3 regions of the Parabacteroides sp. Y3-G-102 genome follow, and region 3 is predicted to be linked to each of the others. Evidence: riboswitches for the same ligand, from Rfam matches in the RefSeq annotation. Region 3 holds a riboswitch; each other region holds the start of a gene.
What was found. Region 3 has a riboswitch for cobalamin ahead of NBH16_RS17455 (TonB-dependent receptor). Riboswitches for the same ligand answer to the same signal wherever they lie in the genome.

Region 1 (6,909 bases), on a different contig from region 3:
ATGGTATAACTGCCGTATGCGTAGAAAGTCTGGTTCGGTACGTTGCTCTGCCAGTTTCCTTCTTGGCTATTCAATTGTTGCTTTGTCTCATCCGGGTTATTGCCATAGATAGCCTCGATCAATTCCGGATCCTTTATTTCTTTCATCTCCCGGATCTTGGAGTCGTTCAATCCATAACCGATCGTCAGCGCTAAGGTGCTTACCGGAGAAAGAGTGACATCAAAATCAAAACCTTTGGAATCTTGTACACCCACCTGTCCGATTACACTCATCGTGGTAGTCTCGCCGTTTACTTCCTCTTGATAGTTGTTGGTCAACGTAGCCGTACTGTTCATCTTCCGGATATAGAACAAGCTGGCATTGGCGCTTAATATATTGTTCAATTGATATTTAAGACCCACCTCGGCTTGGTATCCTTTCTCCGGCTTAAATACTTCCTCATTGCGAGCAGGCTCGAAACGATTTCCATCACCTCCTACATAAATGACGTTATCTTGATAGAACGTACGGATCGGCTTGAAGAAAGAGGCGAAAGACGCATAAATGGATGTATTCGGATGGGGCAGATAGACCGCTCCGAAACGATAAGTCAACGCCTTATTCTTTATCATATTGAAGCTTGAATGCTCCTCATACTCACGTCGTCCGGTAGGAGTTGTAGCGCTGGCGGACATATAACGGAAAAAGTCGTAACGTAGAGCGGCTAATACCTTCCATTGCTCGTTGAACTCAACCATATCTTGAAGATAAAGGCTGTTGGAATAATGATGCGTAACCGTTGCTTTCGAGAATTTACTGGTCATATATCCCATGCTATGCGGATCATAAACGGATACATGCGAATAAAGGCCGGGACCCTGAACATCATCTCCTAAATTATAGCCCGAATAGCTGGTACGATTCAAGGCGACGAAAGAGTAACCTCCCATATACGTATGCTTTATCTCACCCGTCCTGAATTTACCGCTTAGCTCGAGCGTATTGGCTACCGTCTTGGCTATATGGGAGAAGCGAAGCGGGAAAGAAAGATATACACTGTCCAAACAGATATATTTTTTCTGGCCGTTTTTCATATAATAATGATCATAGATCGGATCATCACTTTCGAGATAGTCGAGGGCTTCCGTCCCAAAATAGTTGATATCGTCGTTATTGTAAGAAAGGCGATCTGTTAGTTTCGCGCCGTTCCAAAAAGTATGTGTGTATTGCGTCGATACGTTCCATGCGTGATTCTTCATAAAGTCGGACTCGTTATTGTAGCGAGCCTCACGGTCAAGTCCCGGTAGCATCTCATTTTTATGGAGATATAACTGTCCTGTTTGCACATTATATACATCATTTGCCATTAAATCGGGAAGACCGATCTCCGTCCCATAGAAGTCGCGGTTAAAACCTCCGCGAACATCTAATATGTCACGTTCCGTCATTTTAGCTTGCAATGCCAGATAACCGGAAAAGCGACGGTTGCCATTATCACGCCAGCCCTCTTGATCGGAAAAGTTGACATTGGCGTAATAATTGACCGGACCGACCAATTTACCGCCCATGCCAAGTGTCGCCTCTTTATTCTCGTAACTACCGTAGGCCAATCGAGCATTAACGCTCTGTTTCTCTGACGGGGATTTACGAACGATATTCAAGGTTCCACCTACGGCTGAATGTCCGTAAAGTACAGAAGCCGGTCCCTTTAATAATTCAATAGACTCGATACAGGATAGATCGGGTACGGGATAAGAGTTGTTTATTGCCGAACGTTCATCGCGGATACCGTCTATCATCATGATAGAATGATCGAAACCACGGATCGACAATTGTTGAAATGCGCCATAAGATGTCTGGAATCGTACGCCCGGCATAAAGCGTACCGCATCTTGGATATTACGGATACCTCGCAACTCCAAACTACTCGCCGTAATGCTATTAATTGAAATAGGAAGATATTTCATAGGTACGTCCAACTTCGTGATTTGTGGACGTGGCTTGCGTGCGGCGGTCGCTACGACTTCTTGAATATTGAATGTCGTATCGGCGAAATTCGTGTACTCATTCTTGTGTTGTGCCTGCATCGTACTGATACATAAGGCTGTCAACGGTAAGATTGTCAAAACTCTTTTCATATATTTAGCATTATAACTGTTTATTGTATGCATGTGAAATCCCTTTCGAAAGAAATTCCATTTTCCTTCGAATGAAAATTTAGTTTCTTTCGGAAGGAATTACTTTTTCTTCCGAAAGGAATAAAACATAGATTTGGAGAACTTTTTTAGTCCTTCTCTACCGCATAAGCTTTCTTCTTATCAACGATATCGATCATCTTATGTTTAGCCATGAAACGGGCATGTTCGATGAAGATCTTCTGAATATCCGGATTCTGTCCCAGACCTTCCATAAATACGCTTACCTCGTAGCCTTTCTTTTCCAGTTCCTCTTTCCAATCACCGGCGATATCGTTTTTCGCATGGTCTCCGGCGACAAACATAAATGGCATCAACAAGACTTTCTTCGTTCCATTGGCCTTTACTTGGGCTACCATCGTATCAAAAGTAGGATAGCCCTCGATGGTTCCTACGGAATAATCCTTGAATCCCTTCTCCTTCAACATATAATCCAACATGGCATATTGAGCCGTCGCCGGAGTATAAGTGCCATGGCCTACCAATAAAGTAGCGCCTTCTTTCGCCCCATTTTTTGTGATAGCGACGATTACCGCCTCATAATCCTCCGGTGTATACAATAAAGGATTACCGATACGAATCTCCTTGAAAGAAGATTTCATGGTGGCAACATCCTTACGTAAGGATTCCATCTCGATACCTTCGATTATATTCGTGGATTGGATCAAGACATGTGTATAACCATCAGTCTTTAATTTTTCCAAGGCCTCGATCGGGTTCAGTTTCTCTACGCCACGAGCTTTTAAGCGGCGCATTACAATGCGAGAAGTCCATGCCTCACGCAACTCAACATCTTTGAAAGCTTCTTTCGCTTTTTGATTGATCGCGTCGATTGTCAAGGCACGGGTATCATCATGGGTTGTTCCAAAATGTACCATCAATAAAGCGGCCTTATCGCCCGGTTGTAAAGAGGCGAATAAATCGGATGCTACAAAATTCTCGCCATCGTGCGCACGACAAACTAGGCTGATGACCAGCAAGAAGAAAGATAGTAAGTGTTTCCTCATCATATGAATATATTAATAATTAGATTACATATCAATCCCACGGAGACAACGTATTATTACGTCTCCAACATCTTTTAGATATAGGTGATATTTCTATCCTCTTAATTACTCCTGACCCCGGGAGGAATTAATCATTACTTCGCTTGGCAGGTTTCCTGACTGGCTCGGAAAGCAACCTTCCCATCTTTCTTAAGACAGTGGCATAGCAGAACGCTTTCCTTTTCAAGAGCTTCACAGTAGCGGGCACTGTTCCGGATTCTAACCGGATTCCCTTTTATAGAGTTGTCGGTAGACAAACTCTATCACCTAAGCGGTCGCAAATTTATATAAATAATCCCGAAAAGTAACAACATCTTTCAAAGAATCCCTGTTCCAATAGCATCTTTTTTGTTTAACATCAAATAAATAGATATGGAATGGATAACTAATTTACTTCAACATTATCCGGAGCTAGCTATTTTCATAACCTTAGCTCTCGGTTTCTGGATTGGCAAGTTTAAGATAAAGAAGTTCACGCTGGGAACGGTTACCAGCGTATTATTGGTCGGTGTATTGATCGGGCAATTAAAAATCGATATAAGCGGACCGTTAAAGTCCGTCTTTTTCTTGATGTTCCTCTTCGCTGTAGGATATAGCGTTGGGCCACAGTTCTTCCGGGGATTGAAAAAGGAAGGTCTTCCTCAAATGCTTTTCGCCGCCGTCATGTGTATATTTTGTTTGATCGCTCCTTTTTTGTTAGCGAAACTTATGGGATATAACGCAGGCGAGGCCGCAGGATTATTGGCGGGCTCCCAGACGATGTCGGCAGTATTAGGAGTTGCCGAAGATACGATCGGACAGATGAATATTAGCGATACGGATAAAAGTGCTATGGTAAATGTAATGCCCGTGGCCTATGCGGTAACTTATATTTTCGGTACGGCAGGATCCGCATGGTTAGTGAGTGATATCGGGCCACGTCTTTTAGGAGGACTCGACTACGTGAAAAAAGCGTGTAAAGAGCTAGAGGCTAAAATGGGAAATAACGACGAGAGCGAGCAACCGGGCTTTATGCCTGCCGCCCGTCCGGTAACTTTCCGGGCCTATAAGATTAGTAATGAATGGTTCAAGGATGGCAAAAGCGTAAAGCAGTTGGAGGTGTATTTAGACCAATTGGGACGGCATTTGTTCGTGGAGCGTGTCCGTATTAATAATGTAGTAACCGATGTTAAACCGGATTTGGTTTTACATACCGGAAATGAGGTTGTCCTAAGCGGTCGCCGGGAATTCGTGATCGGAGAGGAGAACTGGATTGGCGACGAGGTCAATGACATTGAATTGCTCGATTTTCCGGCAGAGACGTTACCCGTACTAGTGATCCATAAGGAATACGTGGGGAAAAAGATCTGCTATTTACGCAATCAATCGTTCATGCATGGTGTTAGCATCAAGTCCGTAAGGCGTGCGGGTATCAATATCCCGGTCTTGGCCGCTACGGTGATAGATTCCGGTGATATGCTGGAATTGGTAGGCATGAAATCAGAGGTAAATAAAGCGGCGACGGCTTTAGGATATCCCGATCGCCCAACCAATCAGACCGATTTGATTTTCGTGGGTATCGGTATTTTCTTAGGGGGAATTTTAGGTTCGCTCGCGATTCATTTCGGGGGTGTCCCGATTAGCCTAAGTACGAGTGGAGGTGCTTTGATAGCCGGGCTCGTCTTTGGATGGCTTCGTTCTAAGCATCCGACCTTCGGGCGTATTCCGGAGCCTTCCGTCTGGATATTAAATAATTTGGGATTGAATATGTTTATCGCCGTAGTCGGTATCACGGCGGGTCCCAGTTTCGTGACCGGATTGAAGGAAGTCGGTATAAGTTTATTTATTATCGGTGCTTTAGCGACATCTATCCCGCTTATCATCGGTATTCTGATGGGACGTTACGTTTTTAAGTTCCACCCGGCTATTACTTTAGGTTGTACGGCGGGTTCACGTACGACAACTGCCGCATTAGGAGCGGTGGAAGATGCCGTAGGAAGTGAGACTCCAGCCTTAGGCTATACCGTTACCTATGCGGTGGGTAATACTTTATTAATCATCTGGGGTGTCGTTATTGTGCTAATCATGTAATATATATAATGTATGGACAAGAAGAAAATACATGTCACGAGAGAATATGAGAAAAAGATGTCGGAGATTAGCCCTTTCGAGCTAAAGAACATCTTGATAGAGTTAGCGGATGAGAGCGCTCGTAAAAGTACGCACATCATGCTGAACGCAGGAAGGGGAAATCCAAACTGGATCAGTACGGTTCCACGGGAGGCATTCTTCCTATTAGGGCAGTTCGCCTTGGAGGAATGCCAGCGGGAAACCGAATTGGCAGATGAGATGGCCGGAGCCGCAGGGGTTCCCAACCGCAAAAGGATCGCGTCTCGCTTCGTACAGTTTCTAAAGAAACATGCGCAATCTCCCGGCGCTACTTTATTGAAGGGTACCTATGAATATCTGGTCACGGAAAAAGGTGTAGATGAGAATGAGCTTGTATACGAATGGGCGGAAGGTGTCATTGGTGATCAATATCCGGTTCCCGATCGTATCTTGAAATATACGGAAATGCTCGTGCGGGATTATTTAGACCAAGAATTATGTGATAACCAGCCCCCTGAGGGAATATTCGACCTTTTCGCTACCGAGGGCGGAACTGCCGCCATGTGTTATATCTTCGATTCCTTGCAGCAGAATTTCTTGTTGAATAAGGGAGACAAGATCATTCTCTTCGCTCCGGTATTCACTCCTTATATAGAGATTCCGGAACAGGCTCGTTATCTTTTTAATGTCATAGAGATAAAAGCCTTGAAGATGACAAAAGACGGCTATCACACGTGGCAATATCAAGAAAAGGATTTAGATGTCCTGAAAGATCCTAGCGTGAAAGCCGCTTTCATAACAAACCCGAGCAACCCGCCTTCATACGGATTGACAAAAGCATTGATGAATAGGATCGTTGAGATCGTACGGAACGACAATCCCAACCTTATGATTATTACGGATGATGTGTATGCGACATTTATTCCGCATTTTCGCTCGATGATGGCCGAATTACCAAAGAATACGTTATGTGTCTATTCTTTCTCCAAATATTTCGGGGCAACCGGATGGAGATTGGCGGTAATCGCTTTACATCAAGATAATATTTACGACCGGATGATCCGTGAATTGCCAAGAGATAAACAGGAGCTTCTAAAAAAACGATATAGCAGTCTATCCTTACATCCCGAGGATATCCGCTTTATTGATCGTATGGTAGCCGATAGCCGTCAAGTAGCCTTGAATCATACGGCCGGTCTTTCCTTGCCACAACAAACACAAATGTCTCTGTTTGCGTCTTTCGCTCTATTAGATGCGGAAAATACCTATAAGAAAAGGATGCAGGATATGATCCACGAGCGTTTACACACATTGTGGGAAAGCACCGGATTCACCTTATTGGACGACCCTTTGCGTGCGGGATACTATAGTGAGATCGATATGCTTGTCTGGGCTAAGAAATTCTATGGGGATGATTTCGTGGAATATCTAAAAAAGAATTACGAACCTCTGGATGTCGTTTTCCGTCTGGCACAGGAAACTTCCTTGGTTTTACTGAACGGAGGAGGTTTTGATGCTCCCGAGTGGTCTATCCGCGCATCTTTAGCCAACCTTAAACGGGAAGATTATGTCCGGATTGGAGAGGGTATCGCATCTATTTT
Region 2 (6,909 bases), on a different contig from region 3:
CCTTTTGGGAAACATACACGATCAGCGCCATCACGGATAAGGAACCGATCACGGCCGCTATCGATAAGGCGATCTCCCCCATAAAACCAAGTTTACTCAAGGCAACGCCCCCTAAACTACCGCTTAACAACACCACAAAAGCGACACCCATGCTCGCTCCCGAACTGATACCTAAGACCGAAGGTCCGGCCAATGGATTACGGAAAACGGTTTGCATCTGTAAGCCGCTGATGGATAAGCCTGCTCCCGCTACCAACGCTGTCAATGCCTGTGGTAGTCGGGATTTCCAGATAATATTCTGCCATGTAATAGGCTCATTTCCTGAATTCCAGATAATATGCCAAACCGATTGAAGAGGAATAGAGACTGACCCCAACACCAAATTCAAAAAGATTAGAACAAAAATAGCCGTGACAATCGCCAGCATCCATAGGGTATTTGAATGTCTCATCAGTGTTCCTTATTTAAGTCGAGAATAATAGACCGGCTCATGATCCGGTAATAAATCCGGATGAAAGATATGAAGCAAATCCGCTAGGACGATCTCCGGTTCTGTCGGCATACTCTCATAAAACGGCGTGTTCTTCATATTACAATAGATAATCCCTTTCTCCCGGAACGCACGGAAATCCGCATAACGAGGATCTTGCTCTTTCAATGCCTCATAGCTAAACGTTCCCGGGAAACTATTCACGATACGCCAGTAATCAGCATCGTCCGCTTGGTTATAGACCGTCTCGAAGTCTAATGTAACACCACCGGATCGCTCATCGTCTTTCAAGAAATAATCAGCGCCGGCATCCTTGAAAAGCTGTGCCAAGAAACTCTTTCCTCCTACGGCATACCAGTTTCCACCCCGTAACTCGCCACTAAAAACGATCGGACGTTTTTTAACCTTGCCATCCGCCGTAAGTTCCTTTAATTCATTATACCTCTTCTCAATGGCGGCAAAACGCTCATTGCCCTCTTTCTCTACCCCTAACAACAAGCCTATGAACTTGATCCATTCAGCTTGTCCCAATGGCGTAGTCTCCTTATAACCCAAATGGGGAATCAAGGGGATACCCACGTCTTTCAGCGTCTCATAGCCTCCCCGCTTGAATGGCGATACAAGGATCAAATCAGGATTCATACTCATGATAACCTCGTTATCGAAATTTCCCTCTATACCGATCTTTGCGGTTTTACCTTCTTTCAGGCGTTCGTTCATCTCTTTATTGAACAAATGCCGTGTACTGGTAATCCCAACGACCTTATCCAAAGCACCCAATTTAATAAAATTCGATAATTGCAGGGAAGTCATACAGATAACGCTTCGGATGGGAAGCTCTATCATCGTATAATCAACGGGAATCCCCGTGGGTTTCGAACCTCTTTTTACGAACGCATAATGAAACGTGGTGCTTTCCTCGTTTTGAGGATCTTGAATATCAGCCAAGACATATTGATCCGCATAGGTAAGCTTGAATCCTTGGGCGTATAAAGGCTTAACCTGCTCTTGCGAGAATGCGGATTGCTCTACGGAAGCCGTCTTCCCTATTTCTCCTTTTTCACGGATACCTGAAGTACATGATAAAGTCAATACCGATAAAAGCAAGCATCCACCCGCTATAAACTTATTCATAATCCTTGTTTAATTGACAGTTGATCATTGACAGTTACTCTCGTCCTGCTCCACGGGACAGCAACATTTATTTATGAACCGGCAGGTCTTCTGACTTACTTCCATTCTGGACGCCTTCCCGATTACGAAACCAGTGGCCAAGGTATTGTCCGAATGTTTAGAAGTTCACAGCAGCGTGGTCTGTCCGGGATTCTCACCCGGTTCCCTTTTAATCCGCCTCCCGGAAAAAGAGATAAGCGGAGCCTGTTACAGCGACAAAAGTAGTAAGAATATTTGTATACATCCGCAATTTTAAGGACTTTTGCGTTTCAAATAAAAACAGATACACATGAATCATCCTATTCACTTCGTCTCATTAGGTCCCGGTGATCCGGAATTAATTACGCTGAAAGGGCTTAAAACATTACAAAAGGCTGATATTATCTATTGTCCTGCTACACAAGGCAAGCATGGAATCATATCTCGGGCGACGGATATATTGAAAGCTATTGAGGTAGACGAATCCTTGATCCATCCGTTTATTTTGCCAATGAGTAAGGAACGGACAGATGCGTTAAACGCTTATAACGAATTGTTTCTGGATGCCCAAGCTGAATATTTGAAAGGAAAACAAATCGTGATCGTCGCCGAGGGAGACGCTGGTTTTTATTCATCTATACAATATGTATACGATAAATTCGAGGAAGCAGGAATCCCGGTAGATCGAATCGCAGGAATTCCGGCATTTATAGCGGCAGGTGCCTTGGCCGGGATACATATCGTAAAACAAGAGGAGCAAATTAATGTAATCCCCGGGACTGCGTCGTTCGATGAACTTTCGGCAAAAATAGAAAATGGAATGATCATCGTCATCATGAAATTACCGGGTTGCCAAGAGGCTATTCATACTTGTATCCGGCAGTATGCGGATAAGGCGGTTTTTCATTATTTCGAGAATGTAGGAACAGGAAAAGAATATTATACTACTGATATCGCCACTATACATTCCAAGGATTTCCCCTATTTCTCCCTACTGATTATCCAACCTCGCTAAAAGAAGAAGGCTGCCCGGAGAGTAACCAAACCCGGACAGCCCATCTTATTACGCTACATGCAATATATGCTTAAGCTGATCGATATGGAAACGAAGTGTATCCATATAAGGTTTCACTGAATTATGGTACATGATCGCTTTTGCGTGCATATCTTCCAACTCGCTTACTTTACGGTTCGCCTCACGCATTTTACAAGCGTTGTAGCGAATACCCGATACATGCCCTTTGATATCCTCGATCGCTTGGTTTCCCCGGTTGAAGATAGACTCTGCTTCTTCCGGAGCGTATACCGTATAGGCTTGGGCAACGTCATCCAGTAATGCCTGTTGATAAGAGCCGGCTATCGGGAGCAATTGATGGATCGCATGATGACATAAAGAATGAACCTCGTTTTGAAGCTTCTTCAATTCTACTTCCCACTTTGATTCACATACTTCATCCAATTGTTTGACTTCCGCTACGACACGGCCGCTAAACAATTCCACTACCATCTTTTCCCATGCTTCTGCTACCCACGATTTAGTAGCAAATGTAACCTGACTAAATCTTACTGTTGACATAACCTTAAATTTACATATTATATTGCTAATGTTATTAATCTCTTATCTGTTTCAATTTATCACACTCAAATCATTTTATCTTTCTTTTTATCGTTGCGACACCACAAAATTAATCAAATTATCATAGATGGATAATTTTAAAGACTATTTTATAATTCTTTAAGAGTGCGACAAGCAAAACGTATGATTTTTGCAAAGTTCACTTTACAAAAAGTTTAATTTCAAGCCTAACAGCTATCACAAAAAGCAAGATCATCGCCATCTTCGCACAAAAATATCAAAATAACACAATCTTATTATTCCATAAAGGGGGAAAACCTTGTTCCGTATCATTTTGTTATTATAATAAATTAGATTTACTTTGTTCAAACTATATAAACTTACATAAAGCACATGAAATCGGACATTGAGATAGCAAGAGAAACAGACTTGCGTAAAATTAAGGAAGTTGCGACAACGTTAGGTATCCCTCGTGAGGAAGTACAAAATTATGGCAGGTATATTGCCAAGGTTCCTATCCATTTGATCGATAAAAAGCAAATGGACCAGCATAATTTAATTTTAGTGACCGCTATCACTCCCACTAAAGCGGGAATCGGAAAGACTACGGTTTCGATCGGTCTGGCTTTAGGTCTGAATAAAATAGGGAAGAAAGCGGTGGTCGCTTTACGTGAGCCGTCTCTTGGCCCGTGTTTCGGCATGAAAGGTGGTGCTGCCGGAGGTGGATATGCCCAAGTGCTTCCTATGGAAAACATCAACTTGCATTTTACAGGGGATTTTCATGCGGTTACTTCCGCCCACAATATGATTACCGCTTTATTGGATAACTATATTTATCAGACTCGCAACACCTGCGAGGGGTTAAAGGAGATCAAATGGAAACGGGTTCTTGACGTAAACGACCGTAGCTTACGTAACATCGTATCGGGTCTAGGCGGCTCGGCGAACGGTGTCCCTACCGAGACCGGATTTGACATCACTCCCGCTTCAGAGATCATGGCGATCCTTTGCTTGGCTACGGATATAGAGGATTTGAAACGACGTGTCGGAAATATTTTATTGGGTTATACAAACGAAGATAAGCCTTTCACGGTAAATGATCTTGGCATAGCCGGAGCTATTACCGTATTGCTAAAAGACGCATTACTGCCGAACCTAGTACAAACAACGGAGAATACTCCCGCATTTGTACATGGAGGTCCTTTCGCTAATATCGCCCATGGATGTAATTCCATATTGGCCACCCAAATGGCTCTTACTTATGGAGATTATGTGATTACGGAGGCTGGTTTCGGCGCTGATCTGGGCGCAGAGAAATTCTTTAATATCAAATGTAGAAAAGCGGGGCTTTCACCGAAACTGACAGTCATCGTAGCGACTGCCCAGAGCTTAAAACTTCATGGTGGCGTTCCTGAAAAAGAAATCAAGGAACCGAATATCGAAGGATTAAAGAACGGATTCACTAACTTAGATAAACACATTGAGAATATGAAGAGCTTCGGACAGCAAGTAATCGTGACTTTCAACCGTTTCGCTACCGATACGGACGAGGAGATCGCTTTAGTGGCTGAGCATTGCAAGGAAAAAGGGGTTGGATTCGCCATGAATAACGTTTTCTCTGAAGGAGGTGAAGGGGGTACGGAACTTGCCCGCTTAGTGGTTGATACGATCGAAAATCATCCTTCCGCTCCTTTACAATATACATATGATCTGAATGATCCGATCCGTACGAAGGTACAAAAAGTGGCCCAGAAGATATACGGAGCCTCTTCGATTGTTTATACGACTTTGGCCGATAAAAAATTGCGTCAGATCGAAAGCTTGGGTATTTCCCATTATCCGATCTGTATCGCCAAGACTCAATATTCATTCTCTTCCGATCCGAAAGCTTATGGGGTCGCCAAGGATTTCGAACTAAAAGTACGAGATGTAATCATCAATAACGGAGCCGAGATGATCGTTGTCGTCATGGGCGAGATCATGCGTATGCCGGGGCTCCCTAAAGAGCCGCAAGCCCGAAAGATCGATATCGTGGATGGCATGATTGAGGGATTGAGTTAATAGACAGTAAAACAATTTAAATAAAAAAAGGTACGCCTCACACATTCAGTAAGGCGTACCTTTTTTATAACCACTCTCGCCCCGAAACCGGGGGGCGATCAATAAGCTCTGGCGAACAGTACCCGGCAAGCCGACGGTTTACCTGTCACCATACACTTACCCGGAGTCTTATCACCAGCTAAAGGAATACAGCGGATCGTAGCTTTCGTCTCGTTCTTGATCAATTCTTCTGTTTCCGGGGTTCCATCCCAGTGGGCCATGATGAAGACGCCATCCTCGATCTTCTCCTTAAATTCCTCATACGTATCTACGTTTATGATGTTAGCCTCACGGTGATCGTACGCTTTCTTGAAGATATTCGCTTGGATTTCCTCCAACAGATTCTTCACGTATTCCTCAATGCCATCACACGTGATCGTCTCCTTCTCCAAAGTATCACGGCGCATTACTTCGATCGTATTATTCTCCAAATCACGACCACCCATAGCCAAACGCACGGGAACACCTTTTAACTCGTACTCAGCGAACTTCCAGCCCGGCTTCTTGTTATCAGCGTCATCATATTTCACGGAAATGCCTAACGCTTTCAATTTAGCCACGATACCAGCGACCTTCTCGCTGATCTGCGTCAATTGCTCAGCGCTACGGTAGATCGGTACGATCACAACCTGTATCGGAGCCAAATGTGGAGGCAATACCAAACCGTTATCATCAGAGTGAGACATAATCAACGCTCCGATCAAACGTGTGGAAACACCCCAAGAAGTAGCCCAAGCATAGTCGCTCTTACCGTTCTTGTCGATGAAAGTAACGTCGAAAGCCTTACCGAAGTTCTGCCCCAAGAAATGGGAAGTTCCCGCCTGCAAAGCTTTTCCATCCTGCATCATCGCCTCGATCGTATAGGTATCCAAAGCACCGGCGAAACGCTCGCTCTCAGACTTCACGCCCTTTATTACCGGCATTGCCATATAATTCTCTGCGAAGTTCGCATAAACGTCTTGCATCTTCTTAGCTTCTATCTCCGCTTCTTCACGAGTAGCGTGAGCGGTATGGCCTTCCTGCCACAAGAACTCAGCCGTACGAAGGAACAAGCGAGTACGCATCTCCCAGCGCATCACGTTCGCCCATTGGTTGCACAAGATAGGCAGGTCACGGTAAGACTGAATCCAGTTACGGTATGTATTCCATATAATGGTCTCCGAAGTCGGGCGAATGATCAATTCCTCTTCCAGTTTAGCTGCCGGATCTACGACAACCCCCGTACCGTCATGATTTGTCTTCAAACGATAGTGAGTAACCACGGCGCACTCCTTGGCGAACCCTTCTACGTGCTCAGCTTCTTTGCTTAAGAAAGACTTCGGGATCAGCAAGGGGAAATAAGCGTTCACATGACCGGTTTCCTTGAACATATCGTCTAGGATACGTTGCATCTTCTCCCAGATAGCGTATCCGTAAGGCTTGATCACCATACAACCACGCACGGCGGAATTCTCCGCCAAATCTGCCTTAATTACCAAATCTTGGTACCACTGCGAATAGTTTACACTTCTCGGTGTAAGTTCTTTCAGCTCTTTTGCCATTTCTTTATATTTCTAAATTATACTGTTTTCCTTAATCTGAATAAGTAATG
Region 3 (6,909 bases):
TACCAATCCTCGTTTACGATAAATGTACCTTGACTGTAATCCATATCCGTGGAACGCAGGATGGAAGATTGTGACGGTACATCCCTCATTTGGACCCGATCGATGCCGGCGGCGATCCATGAGGTATTGCCTTGGGCCATTAGGCCGCTCGTGGCGAACGTACAGAGAAGTAAGGTAATCGTCTTTTTCATAAGCCTTTTATTTTTAAGATTGCTTGATCGTATTGTAATTTCATTTGTTCGCTTACCGGATCGGGTACGATGATGGAAGGGGTGGCGATGTGTAAATCCTGCGCACGGATAATCTCCGTCGAGGTCTCTCCGATCCAACCGCAATATTGGTTTACCGCCGTGTATACCTTGATAAAGTCCACGCCGGGTAATTCCACCTTATTGCCTTCCGCGTCCACGGCCCATTCGATATCGAAGCTGTTCAGATCCTTGTAATCGTTCGGATGGTTATCCACGTATCCCCATGGATACGAATAGAGTACGTAGTATTTACCCGTATCACTCTCGTCCGTAGCGTTATCCTTTAACCGGGTACCGGAGAAAGTCAAGGAATTCTCTTCAATCCATTTCGGATAATAACTTTGCGTATGATATATATTTTTCGCTATATAACCGGTATTGCCTTGATTATCTTTCCATGGTACATAAGTAGCGTCACTCCATTGCTGGCCCATGTCTGGCTCGGGGATCTTGTTGGGATCTGGACGATCATAGGTAATGCGATAATTCTTGATGGTTTCCGGTTTATAGTATTCACTACCGGCCAGTTCGTACCATTCATCGTCCAGTAAGCCGTTCAGGTTCGTGTCGAAAGAGACCATGACAATACCGGGCTCGCAGCTGCCTCCCTTTTTCTCTTGATATTCCGGCAGGTCGGAATAGAAAGAGTTCCCAAGGATCATAAAGTCCTTCTTCCCTTTGACGTTGATGACCGTATGGTCGAAGCCGAAGATAACGTATCCTCCGTATCCTCCGAGGGAGATCATCACGTCATTCGTACCGGAGATATTCTCCTCTACCTTTTTCAGGATGGTTTCTTTCGTATCGCCTTCCTCGTATTCGGGCATCGTATTGACGAACTGACCCGGTGCGGGACAAAAGTCGTATACCTTGGATAGGTAAGGACTGTACTCTATATCCTCCTGCATCACCTCGAAACGAAAATCGTGCTTATAGGGGGTCTCCTTATCGATGATCTCGAAGGTCATCTGATAGGTGCCCGTATCTTTCGCAAGGAAGATATAAGAACGTTCGGTAGATACGAGAGAGTCCGTCCCGTTCCGGTGCAGTGTCCACCGATACTCGTCGCCGGTAAAGGCCGGGCTGAGTAGATAGGTTTTCATGCGGGGCAGATAATAGACATCATCGATACCCAAGCTAACCATCTGTATCTTGTCTTGGGTACAGGATAGAAATGCTAGGAAACCTGAAATGAATAGATATAAAACTTGTCTCATAACGCTGTTCTATTTATAAAGGAAAACCATATGGGCGGGGATATCCCCGGTACGTACGCCCCATTTTCGTATCCCGTTCTTATCGTAGCAATAGAGGGTCCCGCTGGATACGTAATTCTTGGCATCGGTGACGAAGATGTCTTTCGTATAGGGATGGACCATGATCCCGTATGGGATACGAATGTCTTTCTCGCTACCGTCGGTGATAAAGTTCGTGCTGATCACCTCTTTGGTACGGACATCTATGATTCCGTACGAGATGCTGTTACTCTGCGTATTCACGTTCCATTCCGTACTGTAATAGAAGAGGGAATCTCCGCTGATGCAAAGGTTGGAGCAAGGGATATTCAGGGTATCGGTAACCACCATCTCATTATATCCTTTTCGCTTTTCCAGTACATACAGGTTGGAATGTACCGTATCGTAATCTCCCCGAGAAGTTACCCATAATTTACCGTATTTATCCGCACGGATACGGTGCAGATTGATCCCTACCGGAATCTTTTGGACTTGCTTGAAACGGTTTAGTTCGATGACGGAAACCGTATTGTCGTACTCCGGGGCACGATAGCCTCCGGAATTCACTACGTAGATATATTCACCCAAAATCTCTAATTCATCCGGCTGGTAGCCGACAATGACTTTAGCGTCTATTTTCAGGCTGGTCGTGTCTACCCGATATACGGCTCCTTGTGGAGCATTCGGGTCGATTTGCACGGGGCCGACATAAGAGGTTACATAGGCGTTTCCCCGGTAAAAACGGATGTACCGGCAGTTAGGAATGTCTATTTGCGTGATCCGCTCACAAGTCCGGGCGTCCAATACTTCTACTTTATGGGAACAATTGACTACAACATATAGCTTACTTCCGTAAATCTGGATATCATTGCCTACATCGCCCAACTCCTTGACCACGTTTGGGTTCCGTTCCGAGTAGAGGTTACGGATATAATAACCGTTCACGTAATCCAGATAATCCAGCGTACATTTATTGCTTCCCATATTCCCCTCGTTCACTAAATACATCCCTTGAGGATTCGCCTCGGGGTGGATACCATCGGAGACCAGCTCGTATTCCGATGGAACTACGATCTCGATCTTACGGCAGGATGAAAAAGCGCAACCGATCAGGATACCTATTATATATAATGTATGTCTTTTCATATCTCGATCGTTAAAGACACTTTGTAATTTCGTTTCGGCATCGGATAATTCAGGATCACGTCGTAGTCTTGGCTTAACAGGTTGTTTACCTCTACGGCAGCCTTGATAAGTCCGAATTTGAATTTCAAATCTTTCGACAAGGAGATGTCGCTGGTGTACCACGGTTGCGTATAATTGTATTTGATATTTTCCTGCTGGTTATACCGCTCTCCCACATATATGAAACTATAGTTGAGGTTCCATCCCTTGAAAGAGGCTTGTGCGATGGCGGAGCCGCTATGCCAAGGGATATAAGGGATTTGATCTCCGTAATAGGTATCCGAGGGATCCGTGAAGTCTTGGGCCTTTTGATAGGTGTATTGTACGCGTAGCGTGACGAACAAATCTTTTACCGGATTGACGGTCGTTTCCGTACTGACATCTATACCTTTGATTTCTACCTTACCCAAATTCAGCATCGTCCAACGGAACTGCTGGCCTTTGGGGTAAGCGATGATCTTGTCTTTCACCTTGTTGTAATAACCATCCGCCTGTATCTTGAAGCGATAGAAAAGATGGTTCTCCCATGTTTTCGTGTAAGCGAAGCCGGCATCATATTGGGTTACGTATTCCGGGTTTAATTTGGAGTTTCCCATATCGGCGTAATACAAATCGTTGAAGGTGGGCATGCGGAAGATCCGTTTATAGAAAGCGCGTACATTAAAGTCTTGTTTCTCGAACGGCTTATAGGAGGCGAACACGGCGGGTGTGAGGATTTGCCGGGCTTCCGGTGCGGGGCCTTCTTCTACACGGTCGTTGATAAAAGTCGCCAGTCCGCTGGCCTGTAATTTTACTTTTCCTAACCGGAGCGCCGTAGCGACCGAAAGGAGGTTGGTGAAGCGTTCCGGGTAAACGAATCCATACATATCGGCGTTCATCTTGTTCCATTGCAAGTCGTAAGAAGCAGAGACATCCCAGTTCGAGAGGATGGAGTAGACATTAGCGGAAGATAGGTAAATCTCCCGTTGCTTATACAGGTTATCTACATGAATCAGCTTGTCGTCGTTGTTCACATAATGCGTACGGTAGAAAGCGTATTTCGCATTGACCTGTGTCTTGAATTTACTATTGATTTCTTTGATATAGGAGCCTTGCATGAAAGAGTTCGTATCCCATACTCGTTCGCCGCGTCGCCATACGTTGTTTACGATAGCCCCCGGGATACCTCGTTCGGAATTGTAGTTGTAGAACTTAAGATTCCAAGTACCGTCGCTCATCTTGCCATACAATCCGGCCTCTAGGCGGGTGGCGTTGATATCCCCGTTTTCCCGGACGGCGGTCGTATCGTAAGCGATCTCTCCGGCAGGGTTGATACGGCGGTAACGAAATTTGTATTTACCGCTTCCGCTTAACCATTCGGCGCTGAAAGAGGCGGCTACGTTTTCTGATATCTTATATTCGAACAGGGCCGAGGGATTGATAACGTCGAAGGAACCGACTTTCATCGTGGCACGGATATTCGTTGTTTTTCCTTCTTCGAAACGAGGACGACGAGAACGCAGATAAAGCGTACCGGCCGCACCGAAATCTTTCGCGGATTGGAAGATATCGCTCTTCTGGCCATTGTATAAAGAAATCTCCTCGATATTGTCTAAGGAATACATTCCGAGGTCTACTTGTCCGTTTTGCGCGTTGCTTAATTCGATACCGTCGTAGAAAACACCCATATGGTTCGTTCCCATGCTTCGGATGTTTACGGTCTTGATACCTCCTACGCCCCCATAGTCTTTCAATTGGACGCCCGAGAAGTAGCGCAAAGCATCCGCTACCGTGTGGCTGTTCAAATTTTGTAATTCTTTCCCCGATAGTTTTTGGGAAGGAATTACCTCTTTAAAGCTGAAACTCCGGGCCGTGACCGTAACTTCGTCCAAGTGTTGGATAGAGTCGAGTTTGCTTTGTCCATGGGACATACCTATCGCCAGCATCGATAATACGCAAGCGAGGTATCCCTTTCTAGCAAAGGATAACACCATTATTTAAAACCTGTTTAGAAAATGATTCGTACCAAGCCGCTCTGTCCTCGCGAACGACTTCTCCCTAACTGGCAGGTCTTCTGACTGACTCCCATCCCGAAAGCCTTCCCGATATATATCCTTATATACCAGTGGCGAAAGTGTTTCCGGAATGTTTGAAATAGAGCTTCACAGCAACGGGACTGTTCAGGAATTACACCTGATTCCCATTTAATCCGTAACCCCGGTTGGGTGAAACGGAACCAATTCGGGACAAAGGTATGAAATCTTGTTAATATCCGGGCTATAATTGGAGAATTTCCTTAAATGAAAGGGTTGTACTTGTATGTTACGATTTCCTTTTTATTTAAAGAAGCTTGTACGTCAATTAACCGTTGGTTGCTGCTTCCCCGGAATAAAAGGCTCTCATCCCGAAGGGTTTGTTTGTAGCGGCCATCTACCAATACGTCGATATAGGATAATAAGGCGGCTTGTGCCGGGTTCTTTATCAGGTCCTCGAATTTATATCCCGTGTAGCACCAGATCGTCTTTTGGCTTTTTTCCTTGATCGCCTTGGCTACCTCGGTGAAGCCTTCCGGCTGGAACATGGGATCTCCACCACTGAAGGTGACGTTGGCGAACTCGTCAGCCAGCACTTTCTCCACGATCTCTTCCGTTCTTACTTTCTTTCCTTTATGGATGTCCCATGATTCGGGGTTGTGGCAACCCGGGCATTTGTTCGGGCAACCCGCCGCATAGATGGCGGTCCGGAATCCCGGACCGTCTACGGTGGTATCTTCGATGATATCTATGATAGACAACATGGTAATTGAAAATTGACAATTGACAATTGAAAATTAGTTGTGGGTGATGCGGTCGTTCAGCTCGGATAGCTTGGCGTTGTTCCAACGGTCGGTGGTTCCTACCAAGTAACCGGTGATGCGTTGAAGTTTGTCCAAGTGTTTGCTGCCGCATTTTGGGCAGGCTTCCAGATTCGGGGTGGAGTTCTCGTAGCCACAATCCAGACAACGGTTACGATTATGGTTTACGGAACCGTATCCGATATTGTATTTATCCATCATATCCACGACACGCATGATCGCTTCGGGGTTATGGGTAGCGTCGCCATCCATCTCTACGTAAAAGATATGGCCGCCACGAGTCAAATCATGATAAGGAGCTTCCACTTCGGCTTTATGACGGGCGCTGCACTTGTAATATACCGGGACGTGATTAGAGTTCGTATAATAATCCCGATCCGTGATACCCGGAAGCGATCGGAACTTCTTACGATCTTTTCCCGTGAACTTGCCGGACAAGCCTTCAGCCGGAGTTGCCAGTACGCTATAATTGTGTTGATATTGCTCAGAGAATTGGTTGGCGCGATCCCGGATATACGTAACGATCCTTATGCCTAAGGCCTGCGAATCCTCATCTTCGCCATGATGCTTCCCGGTAAGGGCTACCAAGCATTCGGCCAGTCCGATAAAGCCGATGCCCAAGGTGCCTTGGTTGATAACGGAGGCAATCGAATCGTTAGGCTTCAATTTTTCCGAGCCTAACCACAAGGAAGACATCAACAACGGGAATTGCTTCGCGTAAGCGGTTTTCTGGAACTCCATACGCTCATGCAACTGACGAGCCGTAAGTTCCAGCATATGATCCAGTTTAGCGAAAAATAGGGCGATACGCTCTTCCTTATTCTCCACTTGCATGCACTCGATAGCCAATCGTACGATATTGATCGTCGAGAAGGATATATTACCTCGTCCGATAGAAGTTTTTGGTCCGAAACGATTCTCGAATACACGGGTACGGCATCCCATGGTCGCTACCTCGTGGATATAGCGCTGAGGATCGTCCTCTTTCCAATCCTCGCTTTGGTTGAAGGTCGCGTCGAGATTCAAGAAGTTCGGGAAGAAACGACGGGCGGTGACCTTGCAGGCCAATTGGTAAAGATCGTAGTTACGGTCTTCCGGCAGATAGCTTACGCCTCGTTTCTTTTTCCATATCTGGATCGGGAAGATAGCGGTCTCGCCGTTACCTACGCCTCTGTAAGTGCTTTTTAATAACTCCCGGATGATGCAACGACCTTCCGCCGAGGTGTCGGTCCCATAATTGATGGAGCTGAATACCACTTGGTTACCTCCACGGGAATGGATCGTGTTCATATTATGGATAAAAGCCTCCATCGATTGATGTACACGGCTTACCGTGCGGTTGATGGCATGTTGTATGACGCGTCTATCACCGCTTAATCCATCCAAGGTCTGTGTCTGGTAATCG

Region 1: linked by a shared signal. The riboswitch ahead of NBH16_RS15645 (sirohydrochlorin cobaltochelatase) and the one ahead of NBH16_RS17455 (TonB-dependent receptor) in region 3 are both predicted to bind cobalamin.
Region 2: linked by a shared signal. The riboswitch ahead of NBH16_RS12115 (ABC transporter substrate-binding protein) and the one ahead of NBH16_RS17455 (TonB-dependent receptor) in region 3 are both predicted to bind cobalamin.

Annotation. Positions count from the first base shown of each region.
Region 1 covers NZ_JAMOKU010000032.1:14,508-21,416, reverse strand. The annotation lists gene NBH16_RS15650 (TonB-dependent receptor) at 1-2,117, opposite strand, end outside; gene NBH16_RS15645 (sirohydrochlorin cobaltochelatase) at 2,264-3,181, opposite strand; cobalamin riboswitch at 3,310-3,507, opposite strand; gene aspT (aspartate-alanine antiporter) at 3,593-5,290, shown strand; gene NBH16_RS15635 (bifunctional aspartate transaminase/aspartate 4-decarboxylase) at 5,303-6,909, shown strand, end outside.
Region 2 covers NZ_JAMOKU010000021.1:40,606-47,514, forward strand. The annotation lists gene NBH16_RS12110 (iron chelate uptake ABC transporter family permease subunit) at 1-451, opposite strand, end outside; gene NBH16_RS12115 (ABC transporter substrate-binding protein) at 461-1,624, opposite strand; cobalamin riboswitch at 1,688-1,886, opposite strand; gene NBH16_RS12120 (precorrin-2 C(20)-methyltransferase) at 1,953-2,657, shown strand; gene NBH16_RS12125 (hypothetical protein) at 2,706-3,218, opposite strand; gene NBH16_RS12130 (formate--tetrahydrofolate ligase) at 3,612-5,279, shown strand; gene proS (proline--tRNA ligase) at 5,378-6,859, opposite strand.
Region 3 covers NZ_JAMOKU010000039.1:32,745-39,653, forward strand. The annotation lists gene NBH16_RS17440 (DUF5074 domain-containing protein) at 1-191, opposite strand, end outside; gene NBH16_RS17445 (hypothetical protein) at 188-1,468, opposite strand; gene NBH16_RS17450 (YncE family protein) at 1,478-2,632, opposite strand; gene NBH16_RS17455 (TonB-dependent receptor) at 2,629-4,644, opposite strand; cobalamin riboswitch at 4,698-4,906, opposite strand; gene nrdG (anaerobic ribonucleoside-triphosphate reductase activating protein) at 4,947-5,447, opposite strand; gene NBH16_RS17465 (anaerobic ribonucleoside triphosphate reductase) at 5,481-6,909, opposite strand, start outside.